2 regions of the Gordonibacter faecis genome follow, and region 2 is predicted to be linked to the other one. Evidence: predicted binding sites of a transcription regulator. Region 2 holds the regulator's gene; the other holds the start of a gene.

Region 1 (7,261 bases), on a different contig from region 2:
GTCATGAACCCCGAGGTCAAAAACACCTTCGAGAAGCGCTTCAAGATTGTGGCGGCTATCCGTCGCTACATGGAGGACCAGGGCTTCTACGAGGTGGAAACGCCGTTTTTGCATCCCATTCTGGGCGGCGCGAACGCCAAGCCGTTCACGACGCACTTCAACGCGCTCGACCGCGACTACTTCCTGCGCATCGCCACCGAGTTGCCGCTCAAGCGCCTCTTGGTGGGTGGGTTTGAGAAGGTGTTCGAAATCGGCCGTCAGTTCCGCAACGAGGGCATGGACCCGTACCATAACCCCGAGTTCACCACGATGGAAGCCTACCAGGCGTTTTCCGACCTTGAGGGCATGATGGAGCTCACGCAGGGCTACATCCAGGCGGCGGCGCTGGCCGCCTGCGGAACGCTCCAGATCACCTACCAGGGGCAGGACATCGACCTGTCCGGCGAGTGGCCGCGCAAGTCCATGGCCGAACTGGCGAGCGCCGGCGCGGGCGAGGACGTCAGCTTCGAGCGCACGCGCGAGGAATTGGTGGCCATCCTGGAGAAGAACGGCGGCCACGCCGAGGACGCGTGGGGCAAGGGCAAGCTGATCGCCGAGATCTTCGAGGCCGTGGCCGAAGAGAAACTCATCCAACCCACGTTCGTGATTGACCACCCGCTTGAGGTGTCGCCGCTGGCCAAGAAGAAGGCGGGCGATCCGAACTTTACCGAGCGCTTCGAGCTGTTCATCTGCGGACATGAGTACGCCAACGCCTTCGGCGAGTTGAACGACCCGGTCGATCAGGCCGAGCGCTTCCAGGCGCAGGTGGATGCCAAGAACTCGGGCGACGATGAGGCCATGGGCTACGACGAAGACTACGTGCGCGCGCTTGAGTACGGCATGCCGCCTGCGGGCGGTGTGGGTGTGGGCATCGACCGCCTGGTCATGCTGCTCACCGACGCGCCGTCCATCCGCGATGTGCTGCTGTTCCCGCACATGCGCGACGAAGTCCCAGTGGGCGGGCGTTCGCGCCCGGCCGCGGCGGCTACTCCCGCAGCGGCGGCCGCTCCCGAGCCCATCGACTTCTCGAAGGTGGTCATCGAGCCCCTGTTCGAAGACGAGGTGGACTTCGACACGTTCAGCAAGTCGGACTTCCGCGCTGTGAAGGTGAAGGAGTGCATCGCCGTGCCGAAGAGCAAGAAACTGTTGCAGTTCACGCTCGACGACGGCACAGGCACCGACCGCACCATCCTCTCCGGCATCCACGCGTACTACGAGCCGGAAGAGCTGGTGGGCCGCACGCTTATCGCCATCACCAACTTGCCGCCGCGCAAGATGATGGGTGTGGACTCGTGCGGCATGATTATCAGTGCCATCCACGAGGAACCCGGCGAGAACGGCGAGCCCGAGGAGCGCCTCAACCTGCTCATGGTAGACGACCGCATCCCCGCAGGAGCGAAGCTGTACTAATATAAGTAGGTACGCAGCGTTATCCAGGAGGCTGTCCGTGCGTTGATGCCGGGCGGCCTCCTTGTACGTGAGGGCCCGAGGTTTCAGTTCCTCGTCAGAAATGAGCACGTTCGGTCTCATCCGGCCGCTCGTACGCGGGCTGGGGGAGGTCGTGATACGATGGTCGCCGTTGTAGCCAAGGGCTCAAGTTATGGAGCGAGCGTGTGCGGCCTGCTTTGCGTTGGCACTCTCTTGACGAGAGTGCTAGCATGTACCGTGAAACACAAGAAGCTCCGCGAGAATCGAGGCTTTACATGTCATTTGAAAAGTTCACCGACAAGGCGCGCAAAGTGCTTGTCCTTGCCCAGGACGAGGCTCGCTCGCTGCATCAGCCCTACGTGGGCACCGAACATATCCTGCTGGGACTCATCCAGGAGAAAGACGGCCTGGCCGCCCAGGCGCTCGACCGCCTGAACGTCAAGTACGACGGCGTGGTGCAAGCCATTCGCCAGGTGGTGGCCATCGACGAGGACACCGATGTGTCGGGTCACCTGTCGTTCACGCCCCGCGTGAAGCGCGTGCTGGAAAACAGCCTGCGCGAGGCCATGCAGATGGGTCAATCCTACATTTCCACCGAGCACTTGCTGCTCGGCATCGTGCGCGAAGGCGACGGCACGGCGCTTGAGGTACTCACGCGCCTGGGCGTGTCGGGCGACGACGTGCGCAGCGCGCTGAACGACCTCGTGGGTCAAAGCCCGGTCTACGCTGGTCGCAATGCATTCGATCAGAGCGCGCAGGGCTCCGACAGCGTGCTGAAGGAATTCGGCACCGACCTTACGAAGAAGGCGCGCGACGGCAAGCTGGACCCGGTCATCGGCCGCGCCGGCGAAATCGAGCGCGTCATGCAGGTGCTTTCGCGCCGCCAGAAGAACAACCCGCTGCTCATCGGCGAGCCGGGCGTCGGCAAAACAGCCGTGGTCGAAGGTTTGGCGCAGCTCATCGTGTCGAACCAGGTGCCCGACATTCTGCGCGACAAGCGCCTGTTCACGCTTGACGTGAGTGCGCTCGTGGCCGGGTCGAAGTACCGCGGCGAATTCGAAGAGCGCCTGAAGAAGTGCATCAAAGAGGTGCAGGACGCGGGCGACATTATCCTGTTCATCGACGAAATTCACACGCTCATCGGCGCGGGCTCGGCCGAGGGCTCCATCGACGCCGCCGCCATTTTGAAGCCGCCGCTGTCCCGCGGTGAGATTCAGGTCGTCGGCGCCACCACCATCGACGAGTACCGCAAGCACCTGGAGAAAGACTCCGCCCTTGAGCGCCGCTTCCAGCCCATCACTGTGGGCGAGCCGAACGAGGAACAGGCGCTGCGCATCATGGAGGGCCTGCGCGACCGCTACGAGGCGCACCACCAGGTGCACTTCACCGACGAGGCGCTGCAAGCGGCCGTGTTGCTGGCCAGCCGCTACATCCAGGATCGCTTCCTGCCCGACAAGGCCATCGACGTGCTTGACGAGGCGGGCGCGCGCATGCGCATTCGCAACATGACGCTGCCGAAGGAACTGCGTGACTTGGACGAGGAACTGCGCAAGCTGCGCGCCGAGAAAGACGGCGCCATCGCCGCCCAAGATTTCGAGCGCGCCGCCCAGTTGCGCGACGAGGAAGCCCAGCTCAAGGATAAGCGCGCCCAGGCCGAAAAGGACTGGGAGGAAAACGCCCAGAAAACCATCCAGCAGGTGACGGTGGAAGACATCGCGGATGTGGTGTCCATGACCACGGGCGTGCCCGTGTCGAACCTCACCGAGGCCGAAACCGAGAAGCTGCTGCGCATGGAATCGGTGCTGCACGAGCGTGTGATTGGCCAGGAAGAGGCCGTGACCGCGCTTTCGAAGGCCATCCGCCGCTCGCGCTCAGGCCTCAAGGATCCGAAGCGCCCGGCCGGTTCGTTCATCTTCCTGGGCCCCTCGGGCGTGGGTAAGACTGAACTCTCGAAAGCGCTTGCCGAGTTCCTGTTCAACTCCGAGGATGCGCTGCTCTCGTTCGACATGTCCGAGTACATGGAGAAGCACAGCGTGTCGCGCCTGGTGGGTTCGCCTCCGGGCTACGTGGGCTTCGACGAGGGCGGCCAGCTGACGAAGGCCGTGCGCCAGCGCCCCTACTCGGTGGTGCTGTTCGACGAGATTGAAAAGGCGCACCCCGACGTGTTCAACATCCTGCTCCAAATTCTGGAGGAGGGCCGCTTGACGGACGCGCAGGGTCGCACGGTTGACTTCCGCAACACGGTTATCATCATGACGTCGAACGTGGGCGCACGCGAGATCGCGCAGCCTTCGACGCTCGGCTTCTCCACCGACGACCACGCGGGCCTCTCCGACAAGGAGATCAAGAGCCGCGTCATGTCCGAGATGAAGAAGCTGTTCAGGCCCGAGTTCCTGAACCGTATCGACGAGATTATCGTGTTCAAGAGCCTGACCGAACAGCAGATCGGCGAAATTGTGAAACTCATGGTGGCCGATTTGCGCGAGCGCCTTATCGCGCAGAACATGTCCATCAATTTGACGGATGCGGCGTGCAAGCTCATTGCGAAGGAAGGCACCGATGCCACGTTCGGCGCCCGTCCGCTCCGCCGTGCCATCCAGCGCCTGCTGGAAGACCCGCTGTCCGAGGAAATTCTCGAGGGCAAGTGGGAGAGTGGCTCCATCATTGACGTGGATGCCGTGGACGGCGAGCTGGTGTTCACGCAGGGTTCGGGCGCTATCCCCGAGCCGCGCAAGCGCGATAGCATCGCGCGCGACGCTGAACTGCTGCTGACGAACTACGACCTCGGCCACGCCGGTGTCACCTCCGGAGGCGGCTCCGCCGCCGGTGGCGCTGCGGACTAACGCCGACTGACATTATAATGAAACGAGAGCGCGCGGCTTGCGAAGGCCGCGCGCTCTGTCATACTATGTGAAGACTAATGAACGACTGCGAGAGGGATTGCCATGCCCAAAACCATTGACCCTATCTTTTCGTCGGAGGTGCTGCGCGCGCCGGAGTTGACGAGTGATGATTTGGACTTGGATACCCTTGCGCAGTCGCTGCACGGGCTGAAGGGCGAAGTGGACAAGAACCCGCAGACGGCAGCCATCATTTTGGCTGGCGGAACGGGGGAGCGCTTCGGCAAAGAGGGCGGCAAGCAGCTGGTGGAAATTGCCGGCAAGCCCATTCTCACGTGGTCGGCTGAGGCGTTTGACGCGGTGGGCGACATCGGGCTCATTGTTATTGTGTGCCCTGAAGACCGCTGCGATGAGTATCTGAAGAAAGCCATCGACCCATTCCCGTTTGTGACGCCCGTGGTGGTGGCACCGAGCGGCCCGAGCCGTCAGGAGTCCGCGTTCTCCGGCCTGGAATTCGTGCCCGACGAGTACGAATACGTCATCCTGCACGATGGCGCGCGCCCGCTCATTTCACCCGAACTCATTGGGCATACCATTGCCACGCTGAAAGGCAACATCGACTGCGACGGCGCTGTGGTGGCGCATCCGGCCGTCGACACGCTTAAAGTGGTGGAGAATGGCGTGATCATGGGCACGCCCGACCGCCGTGTGTTCTGGAATGCCCAGACGCCGCAGGTGTTCCGTGCGGGCATCTACCGCCGCGCCCATGCCTCGGCGCTGTCGGACGGCTTTGTGGGCACCGACGACTCGTCGCTCATTGAGCGTTTGGGTGGCCGTGTGCTCGTAGTGGAAGGCAAGCGCGACAACATCAAGCTGACCGTCCCCGAAGACTACCTGATGCTCGCCGCCGCCGTGCGAGCCATTTACCTGAAAGACCTGGAGCAATAGCGTGCCACAGCTGCAAGCCGCGCGCTGATAGGGGAGAACCAGTGACCGATCTGACCGAAGCATTTTCCGCCCTCCGTATAGGCCAAGGGTATGACGTGCACGCGTTCGCTGAGGGGCGCAAGCTTATCCTGGGCGGCGTGGACATTCCGCACACGCGCGGGCTGCTGGGTCATTCGGATGCCGACGTGTTGGCGCACGCCATTTCCGACGCGCTTCTGGGCGGCATCCGCGGCGGCGACATCGGGAAGCTGTTCCCCGACACCGACCCCGCCTACAAGGACGCCGACTCCCTCAAACTTCTGTCCGCCGTGGCTGACAAGGTGCGCGCAGAAGGCTACACCATCCTGGACGTCGATTCCGTCATTGCTGCTCAGGCCCCCAAACTCTCGCCCTACCGCGACGCCATGCGCGAAAAACTGGCCGCCGCCATGGGCATTTCCGTCGAGAACGTGGGCGTGAAAGCCACCACCACCGAACACCTCGGCTTCGAAGGCCGCGAAGAAGGCATCTCCGCCACCGCCGTGTGTTTACTCTGTCGATGTTTCTAAGAGCCGGCTGCTCTGGATTGCGGCCGGCGTCAGACGCTGTGCTACAATTCTCCATCGACAGAGAGGGTTTTTGTGAACATTTTCAAAACTATTGGCGAGGATATTCAGGCTGTTAAGGAGCGCGATCCGGCGGCGCAGAACTCGTTCGTCATTTGGTTGACGTATCCGGGACTGCACGCGCGCTGGTCGCACGTGGTGGAGCATTGGCTGTGGAATCACGGTCTCAAAAGTCTTGCGCGCATATCGTCCCAGTTCACCCGCTGGATGACGGGCGTTGAAATCCACCCGGCGGCGCAGATTGGGCGACGCTTCTTCATCGACCACGCCATGGGCGTTATCATTGGCGAAACCACCATCATCGGCGACGATTGCACGCTCTATCAGGGCGTCACACTGGGTGGCACCGGCCACGAAATTGGTAAGCGCCACCCCACGCTGGAAAACAACGTGCTGGTGGGCGTGGGCGCATCGGTGTTGGGCAACATCACCATCGGCGAAAACTCCAAGGTGGGAGGCGGCGCTGTGGTGGTGAAGGACGTACCGCCGAACTCCACGGTGGTGGGCATCCCGGGGCACATTGTCATGCGCGACGGCAAGCGCGTGGAGCGCGAGGCCAAGGACGCCGCGAAGCACCGCGAGAACCTGCCCGATCCCATTGAAGAGCAGTGCGAGAACCTCTGCGAGCGCATCCAAGCGCTCGAAAAGAAACTAGAAGAGCTTGAGAAGCAGGAGAAGCGCTCATGATTAGACTCTACGACACCAAGGTGCGCGAAAAGGTTGACCTCGAAACGCTCGAGCGCGGCAAGGTGGGCATGTACGTGTGCGGCCCCACCGTGTACAACCGCATTCACATTGGCAACGCGCGCACGTTCATCTCGTTCGACGTGATTCGCCGCTACCTCATGTGGCGCGGCTTTGACGTGACGTTTGTGCAGAACGTCACCGACGTGGACGACAAGATTATCAACAAGGCGAACGAAGAGGGACGCGATGCCGCCGAGGTGGCTGCCGAATACACCGCAGCGTTTATCGAAGATATGCGTGCCGCGGGCGTGCTCGACCCCGATGTGCGCCCGAAAGCCACCGAGGAAATCCCCGCGATGATTGAGCTCATTCAGGAACTCATCGACGGTGGGCACGCCTATGACGTGGACGGTGACGTGTACTTCGCCGTGCGCTCGTATGCGGCCTATGGCGAACTGTCCGGTCGCAACGTGGATGAGATGGAAAGCGGCCACCGCGAGCTGCGTGCCGACGGCAAGGGTGTGGAAGATCGCAAGCGCGACCCGCTCGACTTCGCGCTGTGGAAGGCCGCTAAGCCTGGTGAGCCCGCGTGGGAATCGCCCTGGGGAATGGGGCGTCCGGGCTGGCACATCGAGTGCTCTGCCATGTCGCGCAAGTACCTGGGTCTGCCGTTCGACATCCACGGCGGCGGGGCCGACCTGGTGTTTCCGCACC
Region 2 (7,261 bases):
CTTGAGAGAGGGGGGAGGGTTCCGTCCCTGACATTTGGGTTAGTTGAAAGGGATTTAGTATGCCGCATGATCCTTATAGGGCGCTTTATTTGCATCTGCCGTTTTGTGTGAAGAGGTGTGCTTACTGCGACTTTGCGACCTCGGCGGTGGCGGGGGATTCGCCGGAGATTGATGCGTATGTGGAGGACCTTTCGCTCCAGATTCGCCGTAAGGCGAAGGAGGGGGAGTTGGGCGCCCTTGAGACGGTGTATCTGGGAGGTGGCACGCCGTCGCATGTTGGGCTTTCGCGGTTGTCGATGCTGCTGTATACCTTGTCGCTTTCGATGCACCTCACGCCTGAGGTGGAGTGTACCATGGAGGCGAATCCAGAGAGTCTCACCGAGCGTATGGTGCGCGACGTGTGGGCGCTTGGCGTGAATCGGTTGTCGCTTGGCGTGCAGAGTTTCGATGATGAGGTGTTGGCGGTGCTCGGGCGTGCGCATTCGGCCGATGACGCGCGGCGGGCCATTGCGGCGGCGCAGACGCGCTTTGAGAACGTGAGCGTGGATCTTATGTGTGGCATCCCTGGTCAGAGTGTGGAAAGCTTCGAAGCAAGTGTGCGCGAAGCCGTGGCGCTTGGGGTGGCGCATGTGAGTGTGTATCCGCTTACTATTGAGCCGCACACACCCTTTGACCTTGCGGTATTGGCGGGTGAGATGGAAGAGCCCGACGATGACGTGGAGGCGGCGCATATGGAGCTCGCCGCTCGTGTGCTCACCGAAGCGGGTTTCGAGCGCTACGAAGTGGCCAGCTACGCGCGCCCTGGTTTCCAAAGTCGCCATAATAGTGCGTACTGGACGGGTGTGCCGTACCTCGGTCTTGGTCGCTCGGCCGCCACGATGACGCAGAACGCCGAGCGCCGCATGCGCGTGAAAGATGGCCAGGTCACTGACGACCTCGACGCGCGTCAGATGGCGGCCGAGGACCTTATGCTTGGCATGCGTATGACCCGTGGTATCTCCGATGACCAGGTGGAACGCGCCGCTGCACTTCTACCCGAAGCGCCTGCCACACTTGAGCGCCTTGCGGGCGAAGGCTTTGTCGTGCACAAAGACGGCCGCTGGCGCCCCACCGAACAAGGCTGGCTCTGCGGCAACACCCTCTACGGCGAACTCTTCGACCTCGCCCCTTAAACAAAGCATGTAACGCTGGTGCGCCAGCAAAAAGCAAGGGAGAACTCGTGGCGGTGAGGAAACTGTATTCATATTTCCCGTTTTTCTTAGCACTCTCTTGCATCGGCTGCTAAAATGATGCGTTGGTGCCGTTCGGAGAACGGATGTGAAGAGAGATGCAAGGCGAGAGAGGAAGGTGGGGAAGCGTGCTATCAGATCGCAGGCAGCGAGTGCTTGCTGCGCTCATAGAAGAATATGTTGCGCGCGCTCTGCCGGTGGGCTCGCGCACGCTTACGGAGCGCTACCACCTGGGCGTGAGTCCGGCTACGGTGCGCAACGAACTGTCCGTGCTTGAGGATGGGGGCTACATCACCCAGCCGCACACCTCGGCGGGGCGTATTCCAACCGATCACGGGTATCGCGCGTTTGTGGACAATCTGCTTGATGCGGATTTCTCGGGCGATGATGAGCGCTATCTTCCTGTTGTTGAAGAACTGCGTCGTAGCGCAAGCGAACTTGATGCCCTTCTTGAGCAAACCTCATCTGCGCTTACGCGCCTGACGGATTGCCTGTCTATCGTGCTGGCACCGTCGGTGTTGAAGCTCCACATTAAACAGTTGTCGCTCATCTCGCTCAATCCGTACCGCGCGCTGGTGGTGCTGGTGACGGAAGACGGGCAGGTATTCAACCGCCAAATGGAGTTCGCCGAAGAAGTGGGCGCGGATGACCTCGCCCGTGTGCAGGCGTTTCTCAGCGAAGTGTTTACCGGCAAGTCGCTCCAGCAGATTGAAGACGGCCTCGGCCAGGGCATGGTTGAGGCGTTTCGCGATCCGCTCGTGCGCATGGCGCTTGACGAAGTGTTGTCGTGCTTACAGGAAAGCGAGTTGTCGCGCGCGCATCGGCTGGGCGTGAGTTCACTGCTCACAAAACCCGAGTTCAGCCAGTCGCAGGCGCTGCTTCCTGTCATGCAGGTGCTTGAGGACGATACGGTGTTGCTGCATGTGCTCGACGACGTGGCGCGACAAACCGGTGGCATTCCTTGCGTGCGCATCGGCAGCGAAAACGAGGCGGCGGAGCTTGCGGGCGTGTCGGTGGTGGCAAGTCGCTACGGGCGCGGTGCGTCAGCTGGGGTTGTGGCGGTCGTGGGTCCCACGCGCATGGATTATTCGAAGGTGCTGCGCGCAGTACGCATTGCGAGTGCGGCGCTTCAGGACGTATAAGGTTGGGTAGCGCGCGAGGGATGCGCCGCCCGTGAGGAAAGGTACGCGGAAAAGCAATGGCCAAGGATCTGTACGAGGTTCTGGGTGTTTCCAAGAACGCCACTGAGGACGAGATCAAAAAGGCGTTTCGTCGTCGAGCGCGCGAGCTTCACCCCGATGTGAACAAGGCGCCCGACGCCGAAGACCAGTTCAAGGAACTGAATGAGGCGTACGACGTGCTGAGCGATCCGGCGAAGCGCGCGCAGTACGACCGTTTCGGCACCATTCCTGGCGCGGCGGGCGGCGGCAACCCCTACGGGGGCGGCGGCTACGTGGACTTTGAAGATCTGTTCGGCGGCGGCTTTGGCATGGGCGACATCTTCAGCTCGTTCTTTGGCGGCGCGGCCGGCGGGCGTCAGCAGCAGCGTCGTGAAGGCCGCGATATGGGCGTGGGCCTGCGTGTTACGCTGGAAGAAGTGGCTTCTGGTGCGAAGAAGGAAATTGTTTACGATCGTCTGGCGCCGTGCCCCGACTGTGATGGTTCGGGCCTGGGCGAAGATGGCCGCGAAATCACCTGCCCCGACTGCAACGGCCAGGGCCGTGTGGTCACCGTGCAGCATACGTTCTTGGGCGACATGCAAACGGCTACCACGTGCAAAACCTGCGGCGGCACGGGCCGCTCGGTGGAGAACCCCTGTCCTGAGTGTGAGGGTCAGGGTCGTGTACCCGACCGCCAGCGTGTGACCGTGGAAGTGCCTGTGGGCATTCGCGACTCGCAGCAACTGCGCTTGTCGGGCTTCGGTGAAGCCGGCATGCAGGGCGCCGCTCCCGGCGACCTCATTGTCACGGTGCGCATTCAGCCTCACGAGTTCTTTGAGCGCGACGGCGACCATCTGCACGCGCGGGCGAACGTGTCCATCGTGCAAGCGGCGCTTGGTGCAGAAATTGAAATTGACGGCATCTTTGAAGACGAAAAGGTGCAGGTGCGCATCCCCGAGGGCTGCCAAAACGAGCAGGTGGTGCGCGTCAAGGACTACGGCATGCCGAAATTCCGTAGCGACGCGCGCGGCGACTTGTTCGTACACGTGAACGTAGTGGTTCCCAAGAAACTCACGAAAAAGCAGCGCGAACTGTTGGAGCAGTTGGCTGAAGAACTCGGCGAGGACGTCTCCGACGCCCGCACGCCTTTGCAAAAACTTCGCGACGCTTTTAATTAAGTTAGGAACGGTATGTCGCTGCCGCATTTTTACCTTGAGGAACAGGTGCTTGCTGATGAGGGGGCTGAGGCGTTTTCTTTGCGGCTTTCGCGGGATGACGCGAAGCATGCGCGGGTGCTGAGGCTTGCTGTGGGCGAGCATGTGGCGGTGGTTGATGCGGCTCGTGACTATTTCGAATGCGAAATCGTTTCGTTTGATGACGCTGAGCCGCTCGTGCGTATCGCGCAGCGATTCGGTGCGGCTGAAACGGAGCCGCAGGTAGTGCTCGTGCAAGGCCTCGCCAAGGGCGACAAGATGGACGAGGTCATACGCCACGCGACGGAGTTGGGCGTAACGACCTTTGTGCCCTTGGTGTGCGAGCGCTCCATCGTCAAGCTTGATGCGAAGAAGACGGCGGCGAAAACCGAGCGCTGGCGTGCCATCGCAAAGAGTGCGGCCATGCAGTCGGGGCGTCGGTTCGTGCCCGAGGTAACTGAACCGGCAGCGATTAAGGATGCGAGTGCTTCTCTTGCAGACGCGACGGCGGTGCTCGTGTGTTGGGAAGAAGCTCCTGGGACAGCGTATTTGGACGAGGCGCTTGCTGGTGCCCTTGCCACTGCGGACGTCGCACCTGATGAGGCGTGCGTGGCAGTGGTGGTGGGTCCCGAGGGGGGTCTCACGCACGCTGAAGTCGACGCGCTTATGACCTGCAACGCGCACGCGGCGCTCGCCACGCTGGGCCCTTCCATTCTGCGTACTGAAACTGCTGGCGTGGTTGCGCCTGCGCTCGTGCTGCATGAACTGCGGCGTTTGGCTCGCGGGGCCGCACAGGTGGAGTTTGCACGATGAACTTCTGTGTTGTTAACCTGGGGTGCAAGGTAAATCGCGTAGAGTCCGACGATGCGGCGGCCCTCTTGGCTGCCCACGGAACCGAAACGCGCGAAGAAGACGCCGACCTCATTGTGGTAAACACCTGCACGGTCACCGGTGAGGCCGAAAAGAAAACCCGCAAGGCCGTGCGCCACGCCCTTCGTGCGAACGATCACGCTCGCGTGCTCGTCACCGGCTGTGCCGCCGCGATCGACGCCGCCTTCTACGAGGGACTTGACACACGTGTGGAAACCGTGGGGAAGGCAACACTGTACGAACGCGTCGCTGAACTCGCGTTATTGTCGGACACATCGCTCGAAGAAGAGGAAGCTGCTCTGTCCGCAGAAGGTGCGGAGCATCACTCCGCGCCGCTGCTGCGCCTGGGCGAGGGCTTCCGCACGCGCGTCGGCGTGAAGGTGCAGGATGGGTGCGACAATGCGTGTACCTACTGCATTGTGCACGTAGCGCGTGGCCGTGCGACCAGTCGCCTCGCCGATGAAGTGGTGCGCGAATGCGTTGCCTACGCAGAGGCCGGCGTGAAGGAGATTGTCCTTACCGGCATCAACCTGGGCTCCTACCGTGACGGAGGCACGAGCCGACGCGACCCCGCAGCAACACGCCTCGCCGCCTTGCTGCGTCGGCTTCTCGCCGTAACCGCACACCTGCATAAAACCGGCGAGCCGCCCGTGCGCTTCCGCATCTCCAGCATTGAACCGCGCGATGTGGACGACGCGCTTATTGACCTGTTGGCCGAAGCCGAGGGCCGCGTGTGCCGTCATCTGCACCTGCCGCTGCAATCTGGCAGCTCCAAGGTGCTGCGCGAAATGGCGCGTCCCTATGATGCCGAGACGTATCGCGCCCTTGTTGATAAGCTGCGCGCCCGTGTGCCTGAACTCGCGCTCTCCACCGACATCATCGTAGGCTTTCCGGGCGAAACCGAGGAAGACTTCCAGGAATCGCTCGCCCTCGCGCGCGCCTGCGCCTTTTCCAAAATCCACGTCTTTCCCTACTCGCGTCGCGAAGGCACTCCGGCTGCCGTCCGCGCCGATCAGGTGAAACCCGAGGTCAAAGCCACCCGCGCCGCCACCCTCCGCACCCTCAGTGATGACCTCCGCGCTGCCGACTACGCGCGCCGCGCTGGCACCCAAGAGTTCGCCCTCGTAGAAGAAAACCAAACCGCCATGACCGAAAGCTACTATGAGATTCCTGCACCCGCCGACGCGCTTCCCGGCGGCCTGATATGTCTCGACCTACCAAGCGCATGCCACTAAGAAGCAGCTCTGGCAGGCGAACGCGCCAGCGCCACGCACTGGAAACCGCCACGCAAAGCTTCACTATTTGTGCACGTGCACTATTTTCCCTTGTCGGTTCGGTGACATCGGCCTGCGGCATGAGACCCCGTGGTACAATGACCGTATGACAGACCAGACGCAAATTACTCTCACGGCTCCTACCAGCGTGAATATGGCGCTCGTGGTGGGACAGGCCGACGAGTTGCTCCATCTTGTGCAAGACGCCTTCGCGGCGCGCATCACCGTGCGTGGTGACACCATTGTGCTTGAAGGCGACCCGCTTGAGGTGCAGTCGCTCACCGCGCTGTTCAGTGACCTTATTAAGCTGGCGGAAAACGGCGAAACGCCTACGGTTGACTACGTGCGCCACGCCATCGACCTTTTGCACACGGCGGAGTTTTCGCCCACCGCGCTGCGCGAGGACATTCTGCTCACGTATCGCGGGCGCGCCATCCGCCCCAAAACGGCCGGTCAGAAGCGCTATGTGGACGCCATTCGCACCAACACCATCACCTTTGGCATCGGGCCTGCAGGTACCGGCAAAACCTACCTCGCCATGGCCATGGCCGTGGCTGCGCTCAAGCGCAAGGAAGTTGGCCGCATCATTCTCACGCGCCCCGTGGTGGAGGCGGGGGAGAGCCTGGGATTTCTGCCGGGCACCCTCACCGAAAAGGTGGATCCTTACATTCGCCCGCTCTACGACGCGCTCTTCGACATGACCGACATGGAACGCGCCACGCAGCTCATCGAAAACGGCGTCATCGAAATTGCCCCGCTCGCGTTCATGCGCGGCCGTACACTCAACGACAGTTTCATCATCCTTGACGAGGCGCAAAACACCACGCCCGAGCAGATGAAAATGTTCCTTACGCGCCTGGGCTTCGGCTCGAAAATGGTCATCACGGGCGACGTGACGCAGCTTGACTTGCCGCGTGGCATCTCGGGCCTCAAAGGCGTGCGCAGCGTGCTGGAAGGCATCGATGACATCGCGTTTTGTGACTTCACCGGCAAAGACGTGGTGCGCCACTCGCTGGTGGCGGCCATCGTTGCCGCCTACGACGAGGCAAGCAGGAAGGCTTGAGACATGGATATTCAGATCAACTACGATTATCGCAAAGACGAGCTGGAGAAGCTGCCGCTGCACGAGCTGGCGCAGTTTGTGCTCACACGCGAAGATAAGCCGTTCAACACCGAGGTGTCCATCAGCTTCGTGACGGACGAGGCTATCGCCGAACTCAACGAAAAGTATCGCCACAAGGAAGGCCCCACCGACGTGCTGTCGTTTGAATGCGATGGCGTGGACGACGACCTGTCCGCGATGACACTAGCGGAAGACCCCATCTTTGAGCTGGGTGATGTCATCATTGCGCCCGACGTGGCCAGCCGTCAGACGCGCGAGTTTGGCACCACGTTCGAAGAGGAAATCAGCCTGCTTTTGGTGCACGGCCTGCTGCACCTCTGCGGCTACGACCACATCGCCGACGACGAGGCCGAAGTCATGGAGAAGCGCGAGGCCGACATCCTTGAGGCGTGGTCGAAGCGCTAACGCCGAA

Evidence for each region. The regulator HrcA, encoded in region 2, represses chaperone genes, less so after heat shock. The targets are predictions, from matches to a motif close to TNTTAGCANNCNNNNNNNNNGNNTGCTAANA.
Region 1: a site for HrcA is predicted at 1,668-1,698, ahead of QNJ86_RS08020 (ATP-dependent Clp protease ATP-binding subunit). Genes of this name have one in related genera too.

The regions. Positions count from the first base shown of each region.
Region 1 is NZ_JASJEU010000014.1:55,565-62,825, reverse strand. It holds gene lysS (lysine--tRNA ligase) at 1-1,449, shown strand, start outside; gene QNJ86_RS08020 (ATP-dependent Clp protease ATP-binding subunit) at 1,743-4,310, shown strand; gene ispD (2-C-methyl-D-erythritol 4-phosphate cytidylyltransferase) at 4,413-5,255, shown strand; gene ispF (2-C-methyl-D-erythritol 2,4-cyclodiphosphate synthase) at 5,297-5,803, shown strand; gene cysE (serine O-acetyltransferase) at 5,876-6,547, shown strand; gene cysS (cysteine--tRNA ligase) at 6,544-7,261, shown strand, end outside.
Region 2 is NZ_JASJEU010000003.1:73,806-81,066, forward strand. It holds gene hemW (radical SAM family heme chaperone HemW) at 60-1,172, shown strand; gene hrcA (heat-inducible transcriptional repressor HrcA) at 1,358-2,371, shown strand; gene dnaJ (molecular chaperone DnaJ) at 2,428-3,567, shown strand; gene QNJ86_RS00610 (RsmE family RNA methyltransferase) at 3,580-4,395, shown strand; gene QNJ86_RS00615 (MiaB/RimO family radical SAM methylthiotransferase) at 4,392-5,687, shown strand; gene QNJ86_RS00620 (PhoH family protein) at 5,833-6,789, shown strand; gene ybeY (rRNA maturation RNase YbeY) at 6,793-7,254, shown strand.